DNA from 3 places in the Diaphorobacter sp. MNS-0 genome. Region 2 is predicted to be linked to each of the others. Evidence: predicted binding sites of a transcription regulator. Region 2 holds the regulator's gene; each other region holds the start of a gene.

Region 1 (5,451 bases), 2.0 Mb from region 2:
TCGCGCTCGCCCGACAGGTAGTCGCCCGTGGGCGAGAGCACCTGGTAATAGACGATGTCGGACTCGTCGGCGCGCAGGATCTCGCTGGCGGGCTGGGGCAGGTTGAACAGCACCTTGCCGTCGTGCACCGTGACGAGCTGCGCCAACGCATGGGCGTTGTACTCCAGCGCGCGGTCGAAGGGCTTGTTGGCCAGGCCCTGGGCCACCAGCCAGGTCAGCGCCAGGCTCACCGGCCACAGCAGCAGCAGCGGCGTGAGCATCCAGTCCAGGATTTCGCCGAAGAGGGAGCGCTGCTCGCGCTGGAAGATTTTCAAGGTGGTGGGCGTTTCTGGCCGCTAGCGCTTATGCACCAAGCGCAAACAGCTATCAATAACAGAGCATCCACGGGTGCCGTCAGCCCGGGATCTTTTCCAGGCAGTAGCCCAGGCCGCGCACGGTGGCGATGCGGATCGGCCCGCGCTCGATCTTCTTGCGCAGGCGGTGGATGTAGACCTCGATGGCGTTGTTGCTCACCTCCTCGCCCCACTCGCACAGGCGCTCCACCAGCTGCTCCTTGCTCACCAGGCGGCCGGCGCGCTGCAGCAGCACCTCCAGCAGGCCCAGCTCGCGCGCGGACAGCTCCACCATCTTGCCGTCGATGGTGGCCACGCGGCCCGCCTGGTCGTACACCAGGGGCCCGTGGCGGATGGCGCTGCTGGTGCCACCCATGCCGCGGCGCGTGAGCGCACGCACGCGCGCCTCCAGCTCCGACAGCGCGAACGGCTTGGCCATGTAGTCGTCGGCGCCCAGGTCCAGGCCCTTCACGCGCTCGTCCACGCTGTCGGCCGCCGTGAGGATCAGCACCGGCAGCGCCGAGCCGCGCCCGCGCAGGCGCTTGAGCACCTCCAGGCCGTGCATCTTGGGCAGGCCCAGGTCGAGGATCAGCAGGTCGAACTCGTTGTTGGTCAGGAGCGCGGTATCGACCTCGGTGCCGCTGGCCACATGGTCCACCACGGCGCCCGAGCCGCGCAGCGTGCGCAGCAGCCCGTCGGCAAGCACCTGGTCGTCTTCGGCGATGAGGATGCGCATGGGGTGTCTCTCCTGGTTGTCGTGCGCCGGCCTGCGCTCTGCCTGAATTTTAGGCCGCCGTGCCCTCGCCGCCGGCGTAGGCCTCCAGGCCCAGCGCGACCACCGTGGCCACGTCCTGCCCCACCTCGGCGCGGAACTCGCCCTCGGCCTGCGCCACCGCCGCGCGAAACGCCTGCAGCCACGCCAGTCCCGTGGGCGTGAAGCGCACCAGGCGCGCACGCGCATCGCGCGGATCGGGCTCGCGCGTGACCAGGCCCCAGGCCGCGCACTGCTCCACCAGCGCGGCCATGGACTGCTTGGCCATGCCCGCGCGCTCGGCCAGGTCGGTGAGGCGGTCCCCCTGCAGCGACAGATGCCGCGTGATGTGGATGTGCGCGGCGCTCACCTGGTCGCGCGCCGCGAGGTTGGACAGCGCCAGCGGCACCTGCACGTCGCGCGCCATGAGCTGCAGCACGCGCGCATCGAAGCGCCGCATGGCATGGCCCAGCAGGCGGCCCAGGTGGGTCTGGCGCCAGCGGTCGTCGAGGCTGGGGGGAGCGGTCATCCGCACATTGTCAGCCAAACTGACCAAAAATTGATTGGATAACGCATCAACCGCCCATAAACTACTGTTCAAGCATCCAGCCTGTCATTGGAAACAGTTTCCAGGCAGGCACACGATTTCACCGTGACCCCGACCCGAAGGAGCATTCCATGGACGCCACCGTCAAAGGCAACGCAACCGCCGTCAACAGCGAAAAGGCCAAGGCCCTGCAAGCCGCCCTCGCGCAGATCGAAAAGCAGTTCGGCAAGGGCACCATCATGCGCCTGGGCGAGGGCGAGGCCATTGAGGACATCCAGGTGGTCTCCACCGGCTCGCTGGGCCTGGACATCGCCCTGGGCGTGGGCGGCCTGCCGCGCGGCCGCGTGATCGAGATCTACGGGCCGGAAAGCTCGGGCAAGACCACGCTCACGCTGCAGGTCATCGCCGAGATGCAGAAGCAAGGCGGCCAGTGCGCTTTCGTGGATGCCGAGCATGCGCTGGATGTGCAGTACGCCAGCAAGCTCGGCGTTCAGCTCACCGACCTGCTCATCAGCCAGCCGGACACGGGCGAGCAGGCGCTGGAGATCGTGGACAGCCTGGTGCGCTCGGGCGCCGTGGACCTGATCGTGGTGGACTCGGTCGCCGCCCTCACGCCCAAGGCCGAAATCGAGGGCGAGATGGGCGACGCCCTGCCCGGCCTGCAGGCACGCCTGATGAGCCAGGCACTGCGCAAGCTCACCGCCACCATCAAGAAGACCAACTGCATGGTCATCTTCATCAACCAGATCCGCATGAAGATCGGCGTGATGTTCGGCAGCCCCGAGACCACCACCGGCGGCAATGCGCTGAAGTTCTACGCCTCGGTACGCCTGGACATCCGCCGCACCGGCACCATCAAGAAGGGCGACGAGGCGATCGGCAACGAGACCAAGGTGAAGGTGGTGAAGAACAAGGTCTCGCCCCCGTTCAAGACGGCCGAATTCGACATCCTGTTCGGCGAGGGCATCTCGCGCGAGGGCGAGATCATCGACATGGGCGTGAACGCGCGCATCCTGGAAAAGAGTGGCGCCTGGTATGCCTACAACGGCGAAAAGATCGGCCAGGGCCGCGACAACGCCCGCGAGTTCCTGCGCGAGAACCCTGGCCTGGCCGTGGAGATCGAGAACAAGGTGCGCGAAAGCCTGGGCATCGCACTGCTGCCCACGGGCCACGCGAGCCCGGCGGCCGATCTGCCCGAAGACAAGCCTGCGCGCGGCAAGAAGGCCGACAAGACGGGCGAGATCGAGGCGTAACCACGCACCGGGGTTTTTGAACGAAATCTGCCTCCAGCGCTTGACCATCAAGCGCTGGAAGCTCTTTTTTCAATAGCATTCATGGGATTCACCGCCCTCTCCCTCAAGGGCCGTGCGCTGCGCCTGCTTGCCCAGCGCGAGCATTCGCGCAGCGAACTGCAGGCCAAGCTGGCGCGCCACGTGCAGGAGGGCGACGATCTGCCGGCGCTGCTGGACGAGCTGCAGGCGCGCGACTTCATCAATGCAGAGCGCGTGGCCGAGTCCGTGGTGCACCGCCGCGCGGAGCGCTTCGGCACCCAGCGCGTGCTGCAGGAGCTGCGGCGCAAGGGGCTGGACGAGGATTTGGTGCGCAGCACCGCCGCCCAGCTGGCGGGCACCGAACTGCAGCGCGCCCGGGCCGTGTGGCGCCAGCGCTTTGGCGACCAGCCCGCCGACACGCCGCAGGAGCGTGCGCGCCAGATGCGCTTTCTGGCCACGCGTGGCTTCGCCGCCGACGTGGTGCGCCGCGTGGTGCGGGGTGGTGATGAATGGGAATAGAACGGGGCTTGGCGCGCTTCTGTCCAGCGTCAAAGCTATTTCATCCATAGCAGCTGTCGACGCGCAGTCCGCCACCGGTCGCACCCCGCAACGCCGCGCCGTCGTGCAATGCCAGGCCGCGCAATACGCGCGATGGCTTCAGCGCCGCCACGGACATGCCAGAGGCTTGAGGCCCGCGGCGCGGCTGTGCGCAGCCGGCCCCCGTTGTGCGCGTTGGGCCGCGGCGCGACCGCTCAACCCAGCAGGCGCTCCGGGTTGGCGTCCAGCTTGGTGAGCGCATCGCGCGTGGCGCGCAGCGTGAGGCTCTCCTCCTCCTGCGCCACCAGCAGACCCGCCTGCAGGTAGGCCCCCAGCCGGCGCAGCTGGATGAGGTAGCTGCCGCCATCGCGCGTGGCGAACAGGTGCAGTTGCTTGCGCTGGCTGTGCCAGGCGTATTGCACCTGGGTGGACGCGCCGTTGTGGTCCAGCGTGAACCAGGTGCCCAGCGGCAGCTGCTGCGCCCAGGCCACCATGTCGTCCTGCACAGGCGCGCCATTGTCGGCGATGACGTGGATGGACGAGGCGTCGATGCCCAGCAGCAACTCGATGTTGTCCGCACTCAGCGGCATGTCGCCCAGCGCCTCGTCGCCGATGTAGTCCTCCAGGTTCGCCAGGCGTTTGGCCATGGCATCGATGTGCGCCTGCGGGATCGAGGCCGTCTTGGAGAGGAAAGCGTCGGCCAGCGTGTCGGTGATTCCCTTGATCTGTGCGTCCTGCTCGGGCCCCGCCACGCCGATCAGCGCCAGCCCCTGGCGCAGGCTCTGCAGCAGCGCCGGCAGGTTCTGGATGACCAGCGCACGGTCGGCGCGGTTGGGCTTGGCGCCCGCCGCCCACACCAGGTCGGCCGCGGCGCGCTTGAAGGCCGCGGTACTGGCATGCTGGGCCCCGTCGCGCACGGCCGACATCGCCAGCACCTCGGCCCATGTCTTGAACAAGAACTCGCGGATCTCGTCGCGCACCGGCATGTCCTTGAGCAGCGCGCGCAGCTCGATGGTGTACTGGATCGCCAGCGTCTCGCGCTGCTCCACCTGCTGGGCCACGCTGACGATACGCGAGGTACCCTGCTTCTCGGTGAGGAATTTGGCGAGGAATTTCTCGAACTCGTCATGCACCAGCTGGAACACGCGCTGGCCGGTCTCGGGGTACTGCTCGATCACCTGCACGATGCGGCGGATCTCGGCCTCCAGCGCGCTGCCGTTGATGGAGCTGGCGTCAAAGCCCAGCACGCAGGCGCCCATGCGGTCGATGAGCTGGCGCGCGGGGTGCGTGAGGTTGCTGAAGAACTCGGGCTCGGCCAGCGCCACGCGCAGCACCGGCACCTGCAGGCGTGCAAACCAAACGCGCACCGAGGGCGGGATGCGGTCTTCACTCAGGATGCTCTGGAACATCAGCGCCACCACCTCGATGATGGCCTTCTCGCTGGCGGTGCTGGCCTTCTTCTTGAACTCCACGGACCGCTCGCGCACGGCGCTCGCCACGCGGACCACGGCCTGTGGGCTGTAGTCCTCAACCAGCGTGGCCACGTCGCTGTAGTAGCTGTCGGCCGAGACGCGGTGCGCCGCCAGCGCATGGGCCAGCGCCGCGGACGCGGGGGGTGCCTTGACCATGTCGTAGCCCGTAGTGGGCTGCGTGAGCAAGCGCCGCAGCTGCACCATCACGCCCTGGGCGCGCTGGCGCGCGCGCACCAGCGGGCTGCCCATGCCGGCCATCGCCGGCTGCCCGCGCATGCCGGGGGGCGGAGGCATGAAGGCCGACGCCGCCTGGCGCGTGGGGGCAAATTCCGTGGGCCGCCCCAGCGCGGCGCGCGACTGCTGCAATGCCTGCGAGGCCAGCCCCACGGGACCGGACGCGGGCGGCGGCTCGGCGGGGCTGCCGGTGTTGGGGCCGGCGGCCGCGCGGCGCACGCGGGCGCGCAGGTCGTCCTGCGCCACGACGCCCTGTTCGTCGTACAGCTTCACAAGGGCCTGGTACTGCGCCAGCGCCAGCGCCGCC
Region 2 (5,451 bases):
CAAGAGCACCTGTCCCGCGCTGGCGCGCCGACGGCAAGCGTGCCCGCTGATTTCAAAACACTAGAGGACATCCATGAGACTGATTCTGCTCGGCGCTCCCGGCGCCGGAAAGGGTACGCAGGCCGCGTTCATCTGCCAGAAATTCGGCATCCCCCAGATCTCCACCGGCGACATGCTGCGCGCCGCCGTCAAGGCCGGCACGCCCCTGGGCCTGCAAGCCAAGGCCGTCATGGATGCGGGCCAGCTCGTCAGCGACGACCTGATCATCAACCTGGTGAAGGAGCGCATCGCCGAGCCCGACTGTGCCCAGGGTTTCCTGTTCGACGGATTCCCACGCACCATCCCCCAGGCAGACGCCATGAAAGCCGCGGGCGTGAAGCTCGACTATGTGCTGGAGATCGACGTGCCGTTCGACGCCATCATCGAACGCATGAGCGGCCGCCGCTCCCACCCGGCTTCGGGCCGCACCTACCACGTGAAGTTCAACCCGCCCAAGGTCGAAGGCAAGGACGACGTGACGGGCGAGCCCCTGGTGCAGCGCGAGGACGACAAGGAAGAAACCGTCAAGAAGCGCCTGCAGGTCTACAGCGACCAGACCCGCCCGCTGGTGGACTATTACTCCAGCTGGGCCAAGACCGATCCCGCCAACGCGCCCAAGTACCGTGCCATTCAAGGCACCGGCAGCGTGGAGGAAATCACCCAGCGCGCCCTGACGGCACTGTCAAGCTGACGAACCCGCCGCCGGCGCCCGCCAACGCCCCGCAACGCGGGGCGTTGTGCTGTGTGCCCAGGCAAGCGCCTCGGCCCATGACGGTGCTTATGAATTAGCGGACTGCATCAACTCCAGCAGCAGGCTGACCCGTGCCTTCATAGGGCTCAGCCCATCCGCATCACGCCAGGGCGTGCCCGTCAGGTCCATCATCCGCCCCTGCGGGCAGCGCGAAGCCACGCGCACCTGCACCCCGGCCGCCACGGCACGCGCGAGCGCGGCCTCCAGCGCATGGTGCAGCGTACCATTGCCGGTGGCGGCCACCACGATGCCGTGCACGCCCTTCTCCACCAGCCAGTCCACCAACGCGCCATCCGCGCCGGCGTGGCTGAGGACGATTTCCACGCGTGGCCAGGCGGCATCTGGCAGGATCGGCACCAGCGCGCCATGCGCAGGCTGTTCCACCTGCGGCGCAAGGCCGCGGGCCCAGCGCACGCGCCCCGCTTCCATCCAGCCCAGAGGCCCGGCATCGCCGGAGTGGAACGCGTCCAGCCGCAGCGGGTGCACCTTGCTCACCTCGCGCGCCCCGTGCACCACGCCGGCGGCCGCCATCAGAACCCCCCGCGCTGAGGGGTCGGCCGCTAGTGTGACGGCATCCAGCAGGTTCTGCGGCCCGTCCGGCGCGAGCGCCGTGGCCGGACGCATGGCACAGGTCAGTACCACCGGCTTGGCGGTGGTATCGAGCAGGTTGTGCAGCAGCCAGGCGGTTTCCTCCAGCGTATCCGTGCCGTGGGTGATGACGACGCCGGCCACGGCCGGGTCGGCCAGGTGTGCGGCGCAACGACCGGCCAGGCGCGCCCACACGTCAAAGCCCATGTCCTTGCTGTCCAGCTGCACCACCTGTTCAGCCACCAGCGCGCCGCCCGCGGCCTGCACCAGCCCGGGCACCGCGGCCAGCAATTGCTCCACGCCGATCTGCCCGGCCGTGTACCCCACGTTCGCACCTTGCACCGCGGAAGAGCCCGCAATCGTGCCGCCGGTGCCCATAACGACGATTTTTCTTGCAGCTGCCACTTGCATCCCTCCAAAAACTGTTCAAAAATACAGATACTGGATTAAAAAACAGTAACCCACTCAACCACCGACCGCATTGGATCGCACCATGCTCGACAGTCCCAAGCTCACCGCCCGCCAGCAGCAGATCCTGGACCTGATCCAGACCGCCATCGCGCGCACCGGCGCCCCGCCTACCCGCGCCGAGATCGCGGCAGAGTTGGGTTTCAAGTCCGCCAACGCGGCCGAGGAGCACCTGCAGGCGCTGGCCCGCAAGGGCGTGATCGAACTGGTCAGCGGCACCTCGCGCGGCATCCGCCTGCGCGGCGAAACCGTGCGCAACATCAATGCGGCGCGCGGCGCCCAGTTCAACCTGCCGATACCCGGCCTGTCGCAGCTCACGCTGCCGCTGGTGGGCCGCGTGGCGGCCGGCTCGCCCATTCTCGCCCAGGAGCATGTGGACCAGACCTATACGGTGGAAGGCAGCCTGTTTGCGCACAAGCCCGACTACCTGCTCAAGGTGCGCGGCATGTCCATGCGCGACGCGGGCATCATGGACGGCGACCTGCTCGCCGTACAGGCAACGCGCGAGGCGCGCAACGGGCAAATCATCGTGGCGCGCCTGGGCGATGACGTCACGGTCAAGCGCCTGCGCCGCACAGGCAGCGCCATCGAACTGCTGCCCGAGAACCCCGACTACCCGGTGATCCGCGTCGAGCCGGGCGAACCTTTCGAGATCGAAGGGCTGGCCGTGGGCCTGATACGCAACACCATGCTCATGTAGTCCGTTGAATGCAGCGCCACCGCAGGTGGCGGGCGTCTGGCAGGCGGTAGCCCGGGCATGCCCCGTGGCTGCCGCATGCCAACCCTGCGGATGCGCGCTTGACGTCCTTGGCAATCCTGCCTGTGTTCCACCTTCATGCCCTGGCATGCCGGAGTCTTCACATGGGATTTGCCCTCTTTGCCTTTGCCTCCCTTACCCGCCCCTTGCGCCGCCTGCGCCGATGGGGACTGGCTGCACGCCATATGTCGCGCGGCGCGGCAACCTCTGCCTGCACCACGCACGGACGCGCCGATGCACTCCAGGGAGCGACGCCCAACGCCGGCCCTCTCGATAGCCCCGCCGTGGCGGGCATGGCGCAAGAAAATCCGGCCCGCCACCGCGCCTTTGCCATGCCTGCCGCGGATGCGGCCATGCAGCACACAGGTCTGCGGCCTGCGATCTCCACCCGTTCGCTCCCCCTGCGCGTGATCCTGCGCCATGACACCGACGACGCCTGCAAGCTCGTGATTTCCGGCCGCATGGCCGATGTGTGCGCGGAACTGGAGCGCCTGGCCCTGCGCTGACCGCGGGGCACTGCTGCGACCACTTCTGACACTTTTCGAAGGCGTCGCGGCAGCAGCGCGTTCATCGCAGGCCCGTTTCTACAATGCACGGCACTTGCAACTGCCCGCCCCCAAGCACGCCATGACCCACGAGTCCCGCCTGGACCGCTTGCTGCGGCAACTGCTGTGGGGCCGGCGCACGGCCGCGCTGGCAACGCTGCAAACCCTGCCCGGCGCGGAATCGGTGCCATTCACAACGCCGGCGGTGTCGTTCGTTCCGTATGCCATCGACTCCACGGCCCAGGTGCTGGTATTGCATGTCAGCGCCCTCGCCGCCCATACCCGCAACCTGCGGCAATCGCCCGCGGTTTCTCTCCTGATCACGGCGCCCGAGGACGCGGCCCAGCCCGTGCATGCGCTGGAGCGCGTTGCCATCCAAGGACAAGCCGTACTGCTTGCGCCCGAGGCAGCCGCCAGCGCGCGCGCCGCCTACCTGCAGCGCTTCCCTGAGGCAGCGCCCATGACGGCGCTGGGCGACTTCCAGTTCGTGCAGATCATCCCTTCGGTGGGCCGCCACGTGGCAGGGTTTGGCGCGGCGCGGGATTTATCTGCCGAGGAGCTGAAGGCGCTGCTCACGTCTTGACGCTGGGGCGATCGGCGCCGTCAGCAGTTGGATGGCAAGGGCCGTTCCGCCCAGGCGAGCGCTGGCGGCCGCAAGCCCGGTGCCTGGGAAGGCCACACGGGTCGCTGCCAGGGCCGGTTTGGTGACGGGTTGGCGGACGCTCGCCGTGCGCGCCAAAGCATGAACGGCCCCGCCCACGGCGGCTGGTGGCAGCACATCTGCCCCGACGGCCTGTCCCCGCGCGAGAGCCCCTCAAGACACCAGTTGCGACCAGACCTTGTCCAGCCGCTTGCCGCTGACCGGATACGGCGTGCGCAACTCCTGCGCGAAGAAGCTCACGCGCAGTTCCTCCAGCATCCAGCGGTACTCCTGCATGCGGGCATCCACCTGGCCCTTGCGCTCGGCCACCAGGCGCCAATAGCGCTGCTCCAGCGGCTGCAGTTCCTTGAGCTTGGCGGCATCGCGTGCCGGGTCGGCGCGGTACTTGTCCAGGCGCGTGGCGATGGCCTTGAGGTAGCGCGCGTAGTGCTGCAGCTGCGCCCAGGGCGCGGCGGCGATGAACTGCTTGGGCATCAGGCGCTGCAGCTGCTGTGACGCGTCGGCCGTGGCCTCGGGAGCGTTCTTGGTGTCCTTGATCTTGCGCTGCGTGGCGGCGTATTCGATGAGGATGGCCGCCGCCATGCGCGCCACCTCGTTGGCGATCAGCGTGAGGCGCCCGCGCCCGTCCTGCACGCGCTGCTTGAACTGGGCCTCGTTGCTGGGCAGCGGCTCTTGCAGGAAGGCGCGGTCGATGGCCACGTCGATGATTTGTGCGCGCAGCTCCTCCTGCGTGCCCAGCGGCATGAAGGCCACAGCCATCTTCTGCAGATCGGGGATGTTCTTTTCCAGGTACTTGAGCGCGTCCTTGATCTGAAGCGCAAACAGCCGGCGCAGGCCCACGCGGTGGCGCGCGGCGGCGACTTCGGGTTCGTCGAACACCTCGATGCCCACCGCATCGCCGTGGTCGATGAGCGCGGGGAAACCGATCAGCGTCTGGCTACCCTTGGCGATTTCCATCAGCTCGGGCAGTTCGCCAAAGCTCCAATCCTCGTAGCGGGCATCGGCCTTGCGGGCCGCGGGCGCGCCGACGAGTGGTTCTTTTTTGATAGCTGCTGGCGCCCGTTTTTCCTTGGTTTCAGATGGTTTTCCACCGGAATCTGGCTTCTGGTGAGCGCCACCAGCTATCTTTAATGAAGCAAGCGCCTGGAACGCCCCACGAGCCTTGCTCCCCCACTCCGCCTTGAGCGCGCCCAGGTTGCGTCCCTGGCCGAGCTGGCGGCCGTGCTCATCCGTCACGCGAAAGTTCATGAACAGGTGCGGGCTGAGCATGTCCAGCTTGAAGTCCGCGCGCTTCACGTCGAGCGAGGTTTCATCGCGCACTTGCTTGAGCAGCGTGTCGATCAAGCTGCCCTGGGCCCAACGCTCTTCCTCGGTGAACAGCGACGCCAGCCGCGCAGCACTTTCCGGCAGCGGCACGAAACGGCTGCGCGGGCGCTGCGGCAGGCTCTTGAGCAGCGCCTGGATCTTGTCCTTGAGCATGCCGGGCACCAGCCATTCCGCACGCTCCTCGCTCACCTGGTTCAGCACGAACAGCGGCACCGTGACGGTGACCCCATCGCGCGCGTCACCGGGGCTGTGCAGGTAGCTGGCCGTGCAGTCCACGCCGCCCAGCTTCACCGTCTTGGGAAAGTTGTCGGTGGTG
Region 3 (5,451 bases), 720 kb from region 2:
AATCGATCTTGTCGTTCTCCAGCACGGAGCAAGCAGACAGGGTCACGGCAAGGCCCAGCAGGCCCAAACGGGTGGTAGCGTTCACGCGAAAATCCTCATTGATCCAGATTCGGCCGGGAGCGTTCCAAATACGCTGCAAGCTGGCAACAGGCTGGGTGAAATTAGAGCTTAGAGCAGCCCCGCGGCGCGCAGGGCGGCCTCGACCACGGCTTCGTTGCCCTGGCTCAGGGGCGTCATGGGCAGGCGCAGAGCGCCGCCGCACAGGCCCATGCGCTGCACAGCCCACTTCACGGGGATGGGGTTGGCCTCGACGAACAGTTGCTTGTGCACGGGCATCAGGCGGAACTGGATCTCCATGGCGCGGCGGGTGTCACCGGCCAGCGCGGCCACGCACAGCTCGTGCATCAGGCGAGGCGCCACGTTGGCCGTCACGCTGATGTTGCCCTGGCCGCCGCACAGCATGAGCGCCACGGCCGTGGGGTCATCGCCGGAATACACGGCAAAGCCCTTGGGCACGTCGCGGATGAGCCATTGCGCGCGTTCGATGTTGCCTGTGGCTTCCTTGATGCCCACGATGCCGGGCACCTGCGTGAGGCGCAACACCGTTTCGTGCTGCATGTCCGCCACCGACCGGCCGGGCACGTTGTACAGCACCATCGGCAGGTCGCCCACGGCCTCGGCGATCGCCTTGAAGTGGCGGTACTGGCCTTCCTGTGTGGGCTTGTTGTAATAGGGCACGACCTGCAACTGGCTGTCGGCGCCGACCTTCTTGGCGAACCTGGCCAGCTCGATGGCCTCGGCCGTGGAATTGGCGCCGCAGCCCGCCATGATGGGTACGCGCTTGGCGGCTTGTTCCACGGACACGCGAATGATTTCGCAGTGCTCCTCCACGTTCACCGTGGGCGATTCGCCGGTCGTGCCCACCACGCCGATGCAGTCGGTGCCTTCTGCGATGTGCCAGTCGATGAGTTTGCGCAGCGCGGGGTAGTCCACACTGCCGTCGTCATGCATGGGCGTGACGAGGGCGACGATGCTGCCGGTCAGGGGGGCGCTGGGAGAAGTCATGTCCGCGTTCAAAAACGGTAAAAAGACATTCTAACTAGACGGGGCCCTGCAGCGGCGCGCGCAGCGGCGCGCGCAGCGGCTCGTCCATGGACGGCGCAGGCCGCACGGCGGCGATGCGCTGCACGAAGCGCGCGGGCCCATCGAGAAAGCCTTCCTCGTAAGCCACGATGCGCAGGTCCCGGCAGGCCTGCAGCAGTTCGCCCGGCCTCAGCAGGAATTCGGCCCGCGCGGGCCGGCCGACAGTTTCGTTGCCCACGGCGAAGGTCTCATAGAGCAGCACGCCACCGGGCGCCACGCTGTCCACGATGGTGGGCAGCAAAGGACGCCACAGGTAATTGGTGACCACCACGCCGGCAAAGCGCTGCCCGGGCAGGGGCCAGGGGCCAGCCTCGATATCCGCAACGATCGTTGCGCCCCATGGTGCTATGCTTTCGATAGCTTCTAGGGCTTTATCTATGCCCGTTACCGGGTGTTTTCTTTCATGGAACCAGCGCATGTGACGGCCGTGACCGCAAGCCACGTCCAGCACACTGCCGCCCGCAGGCACCAGGTGGGACCAGCGCTGTATCCATTCCGAGGCCGCGGGCAGCGGCGCATGGGCGGTGCCGTGCGGGGCCATCGTCAGAAGCAGGCCCAGATCTGGTCCGCCAGCGTCAGCATGAAGTCGGGCTGCAGGTACAGCGCGAACACCCCCAGCAGCACCGCGAGCAGCGCAGCTGCGACGATCGACCGCTTGTACAGGGTGCGCATGGTCAGGCCGCCTGAGGGGTGGCGCGCACGATGGCGCCCTCGCGTACGGGCAGGTTCACCAAGCCGGCGAGGATGCCCAACACAATCGCCAGGTACCACACGATGTCGTAGCTGCCCGTGCGGTCATACAGATAGCCGCCCAGCCACACGCCCAGGAAGCTGCCGATCTGGTGGCTGAAGAACACGAAGCCGCTGAGCATGGACAGGTGCTGCACCCCGAAGATCTGCGCAACGGTGGCATTGGTGGGGGGCACCGTGGACAGCCACAGTGCGCCGATCACGGCCGAGAACACGTAGACCGACAGCGGCGACAGCGGCACCAGCAGGAAGATGGTGATGGCCACGGCACGGGCGAAATAGATGAACGCCAGGATGTGGCGCTTCGGGATCCGTTGGCCCAGCGAGCCCGCGATATAGGTGCCGAACACGTTGAACAGCCCGATCAGCGCCAGCGCATAGCTGGCCACCTGGGGCGTGAGGCCCTGGTCGCGCAGATAGCTGGGCATGTGCACACCGATGAACACCACCTGGAAGCCGCACACGAAGTAGCCGGCGGTGAGCAGCAGGAAGCTGCGGTAGCGCAGCGCCTCGGCAAAGGCCTCGCCCACGGACTGGGTACGTTTGACGGGGGCGCTGCCATGAAAGCCCGGCTCGCGCAGGCCGAAGGCCAGCGGAACGATCAGGATCACCATGGCCGAGAGCACCAGCAGGGCCTCTTGCCAGCCCAGGCGCAGGATCAGTTGCCCCTCCAGCGGCACCATGAGGAACTGGCCGAACGAGCCCGCCGCAGCGGCCACGCCCATGGCCCAGGAGCGCTTGTCGGCCGGGATCTGCCGGCCCAGCACCCCGTAGATGATGGCGTAGGTGGTGCCCGCCTGTGCAGCGCCGATCAGCACGCCCGTGGTCAGCGAAAACAGCAGCGGCGTGGGAGACAGCGCCATGCCGGCCAGGCCCATGGCGTAGAGCGCTGCGCCGCCGATCAGCACGCGGAAGGCGCCCAGGCGGTCGGCCAGCATGCCGCCAAAGATGCCGAACAGACCCCAGGACAGGTTCTGAATGGCCATGGCCAGGGCAAAGGTCTGGCGTGTCCAGCCCATGTCCTGGGTGATGGGCTGCAGCCACAGGCCGAAGCCGTGCCGGATGCCCATGGACAGAGTGACGATGGCGGCGCCGCAGATCAGCACCTGGGCCATGGACAGTTTTCGGGTTGCGTCGTGCATCCGGCGAATGTAGCGAAAACCCGTTTCGCCTGCTTGGCGCCCCCTGTGCAGCACGCTGGCGGGGCAAGAAAGCGTCACCATCCTGGTTTTATATCCAGCACTACAATCCGCCGCCATGGCAGTCAAACCCGCATCCACCTCCGCCAGCGACTACTCCGAAGGCTCGATCCGCGTCCTCAAGGGACTGGAGCCCGTCAAGCAGCGGCCGGGCATGTACACCCGCACCGACAACCCCCTGCACATCATCCAGGAGGTGCTGGACAACGCGGCCGACGAGGCACTGGCGGGCTTTGGCAAGAAGATCAAGGTGACCTTGCACACCGACGGCTCGGTGAGCGTGGAGGACGACGGCCGGGGCATTCCGTTCGGCCTGCATCCCGAGGAGAACGCACCGGTGGTGGAGCTGGTGTTCACCCGCCTGCACGCGGGCGGCAAGTTCGACAAGGGCAAGGGCGGGGCCTACAGCTTCTCGGGCGGCCTGCATGGTGTGGGCGTAAGCGTCACCAACGCCCTGGCCACCCGGCTGGAGGTGGCCACCCACCGCGAGGGCCAGGTGGCGCGCCTGGTGTTTGCGGGCGGCGACGTGACCGAGCCGCTGGCGGTGCGCCCGCTGCAGGCGGGCGAGCGCAAGCAGGGCACCACCGTGCGCGTCTGGCCCGACGCCAAGTACTTTGAGTCCAGCAACCTTCCGATGGGCGAGCTGACGCACCTGCTGCGCAGCAAGGCGGTGCTCATGCCCGGCGTTACGGTGCAGCTGGTCAATGAAAAGACGCGCGACACCCAGACCTGGCAGTACAAGGGCGGCCTGCGCGACTACCTGGCGCAGACGCTGAGCGCTGACCCGGTGATCCCGCTGTTCGAGGGCGAGGGCTTCGCCGACCGCCACAACGAGAGCTTTGCCGAGGGCGAGGGCGCCGCATGGTGTGTGGCCTTCACCGAGGAAGGCCAGCCGGTGCGCGAGAGCTACGTGAACCTGATCCCCACCAGCGCCGGCGGCACCCATGAAAGCGGCCTGCGTGACGGCCTGTTCAACGCGGTCAAGAGCTTCATCGAGCTGCACTCGCTCCTGCCCAAGGGCGTGAAGCTACTGCCCGAGGACGTGTTTGCGCGCGCCAGCTATGTGCTGGCGGCCAAGGTGCTGGACCCGCAGTTCCAGGGGCAGATCAAGGAGCGGCTGAACTCGCGCGACGCTGTGCGGCTGGTGTCCAGCTTCGTGCGCCCGGCGCTGGAGCTGTGGCTGAACCAGCACGTGGAATACGGCAAGAAGCTGGCCGAACTGGCCATCAAGGCCGCGCAGACACGGCAAAAGGCCGGCCAGAAGGTCGAAAAGCGCAAGGGCTCGGGCGTGGCCGTGCTGCCCGGCAAGCTCACCGACTGCGAAAGCCGTGACCTGGCCTACAACGAGGTCTTCCTGGTCGAGGGCGACTCGGCCGGCGGCAGCGCCAAGATGGGCCGCGACAAGGAAAGCCAGGCCATCCTGCCGCTGCGCGGCAAGGTGCTCAACACCTGGGAGGTCGACCGCGACCGCCTGTTTGCCAACACCGAGGTGCATGACATCTCGGTAGCCATCGGCGTGGACCCGCACGGCCCGAGCGACACCCCTGACCTGTCCGGCCTGCGCTACGGCAAGATCTGCATCCTCTCCGACGCGGACGTGGACGGCTCGCACATCCAGGTGCTGCTGCTCACGCTGTTCTTCCGCCACTTCCCCAAGCTCATCGAGGCCGGCCATATCTTTGTCGCCCGGCCACCGCTGTTCCGCGTGGACGTGCCGGCGCGCGGCAAGAAGCCCGCGGCCAAGGTGTATGCGCTGGATGAATCCGAGCTGGAAAGCATCCTCGACAAGTGCGCCAAGGACGGCGTGCCGCGCGAGAAATGCCAGATCAGCCGCTTCAAGGGCCTGGGCGAAATGAACGCCGAGCAGCTGTGGGAGACCACGCTCAACCCCGACACGCGCCGCCTGCTGCCGGTGCAGTTGGGCACGTTCGACTTCTCCGCCACCGAGGGCCTGATCACCAAGCTCATGGGCAAGGGCGAGGCCGCCGCGCGCCGCGAGCTCATGGAACTGCACGGCGACCTGGTGGATGTGGACATCTGACGAAGGCACTCGCCATGACTGCGCGCCTGGGATACCGTATGCGTAACAGCCTTTTGGGGCTTTTGCGCACGGCTGGCATGTGCTGCGCGCTCCTGTTTTTGCAGCAAACCGCGCATGCGGACCTGTGGGCCTTCGTGGACGAGCGCGGCGTGACGCACTTCGCCGCGCAGCAGCTGGACGAGCGTTACGCGCTGTTCTTCCGCGGCAACGACTTCGACTCCGAGCGCGACGGCTCCAACACCGGACGTCAGGGTGCGGCCGATGTCTCCACCGGGCCGGCCAGTCCCTCGGGGGTGCGGCTGCTGGCCTTCTTCGAGG

Evidence for each region. Region 2 encodes LexA, which represses DNA repair genes until DNA is damaged. Its sites were predicted from a motif close to ACTGTATNNNNATACAGT; they were not measured.
Region 1: a site for LexA is predicted at 1,676-1,693, ahead of recA (recombinase RecA). Genes of this name have one in related genera too.
Region 3: a site for LexA is predicted at 3,117-3,134, ahead of K2L43_RS05210 (DNA topoisomerase IV subunit B). Genes of this name have one in related genera too.

The regions. Positions count from the first base shown of each region.
Region 1 covers NZ_CP080761.1:3,745,303-3,750,753, forward strand. The annotation lists gene K2L43_RS17765 (sensor histidine kinase) at 1-314, opposite strand, end outside; gene K2L43_RS17770 (response regulator transcription factor) at 394-1,068, opposite strand; gene K2L43_RS17775 (MarR family winged helix-turn-helix transcriptional regulator) at 1,118-1,612, opposite strand; gene recA (recombinase RecA) at 1,762-2,883, shown strand; gene recX (recombination regulator RecX) at 2,965-3,420, shown strand; gene K2L43_RS17790 (DUF1631 family protein) at 3,654-5,451, opposite strand, start outside.
Region 2 covers NZ_CP080761.1:1,788,592-1,794,042, reverse strand. The annotation lists gene adk (adenylate kinase) at 74-730, shown strand; gene K2L43_RS08640 (asparaginase) at 818-1,789, opposite strand; gene lexA (transcriptional repressor LexA) at 1,872-2,546, shown strand; gene K2L43_RS08630 (hypothetical protein) at 2,708-3,109, shown strand; gene K2L43_RS08625 (pyridoxamine 5'-phosphate oxidase family protein) at 3,231-3,731, shown strand; gene hrpA (ATP-dependent RNA helicase HrpA) at 3,963-5,451, opposite strand, start outside.
Region 3 covers NZ_CP080761.1:1,072,861-1,078,311, forward strand. The annotation lists gene bamC (outer membrane protein assembly factor BamC) at 1-85, opposite strand, end outside; gene dapA (4-hydroxy-tetrahydrodipicolinate synthase) at 169-1,065, opposite strand; gene K2L43_RS05200 (bifunctional 2-polyprenyl-6-hydroxyphenol methylase/3-demethylubiquinol 3-O-methyltransferase UbiG) at 1,100-1,684, opposite strand; gene K2L43_RS19000 (hypothetical protein) at 1,687-1,815, opposite strand; gene K2L43_RS05205 (MFS transporter) at 1,818-3,035, opposite strand; gene K2L43_RS05210 (DNA topoisomerase IV subunit B) at 3,151-5,133, shown strand; gene K2L43_RS05215 (lytic transglycosylase domain-containing protein) at 5,172-5,451, shown strand, end outside.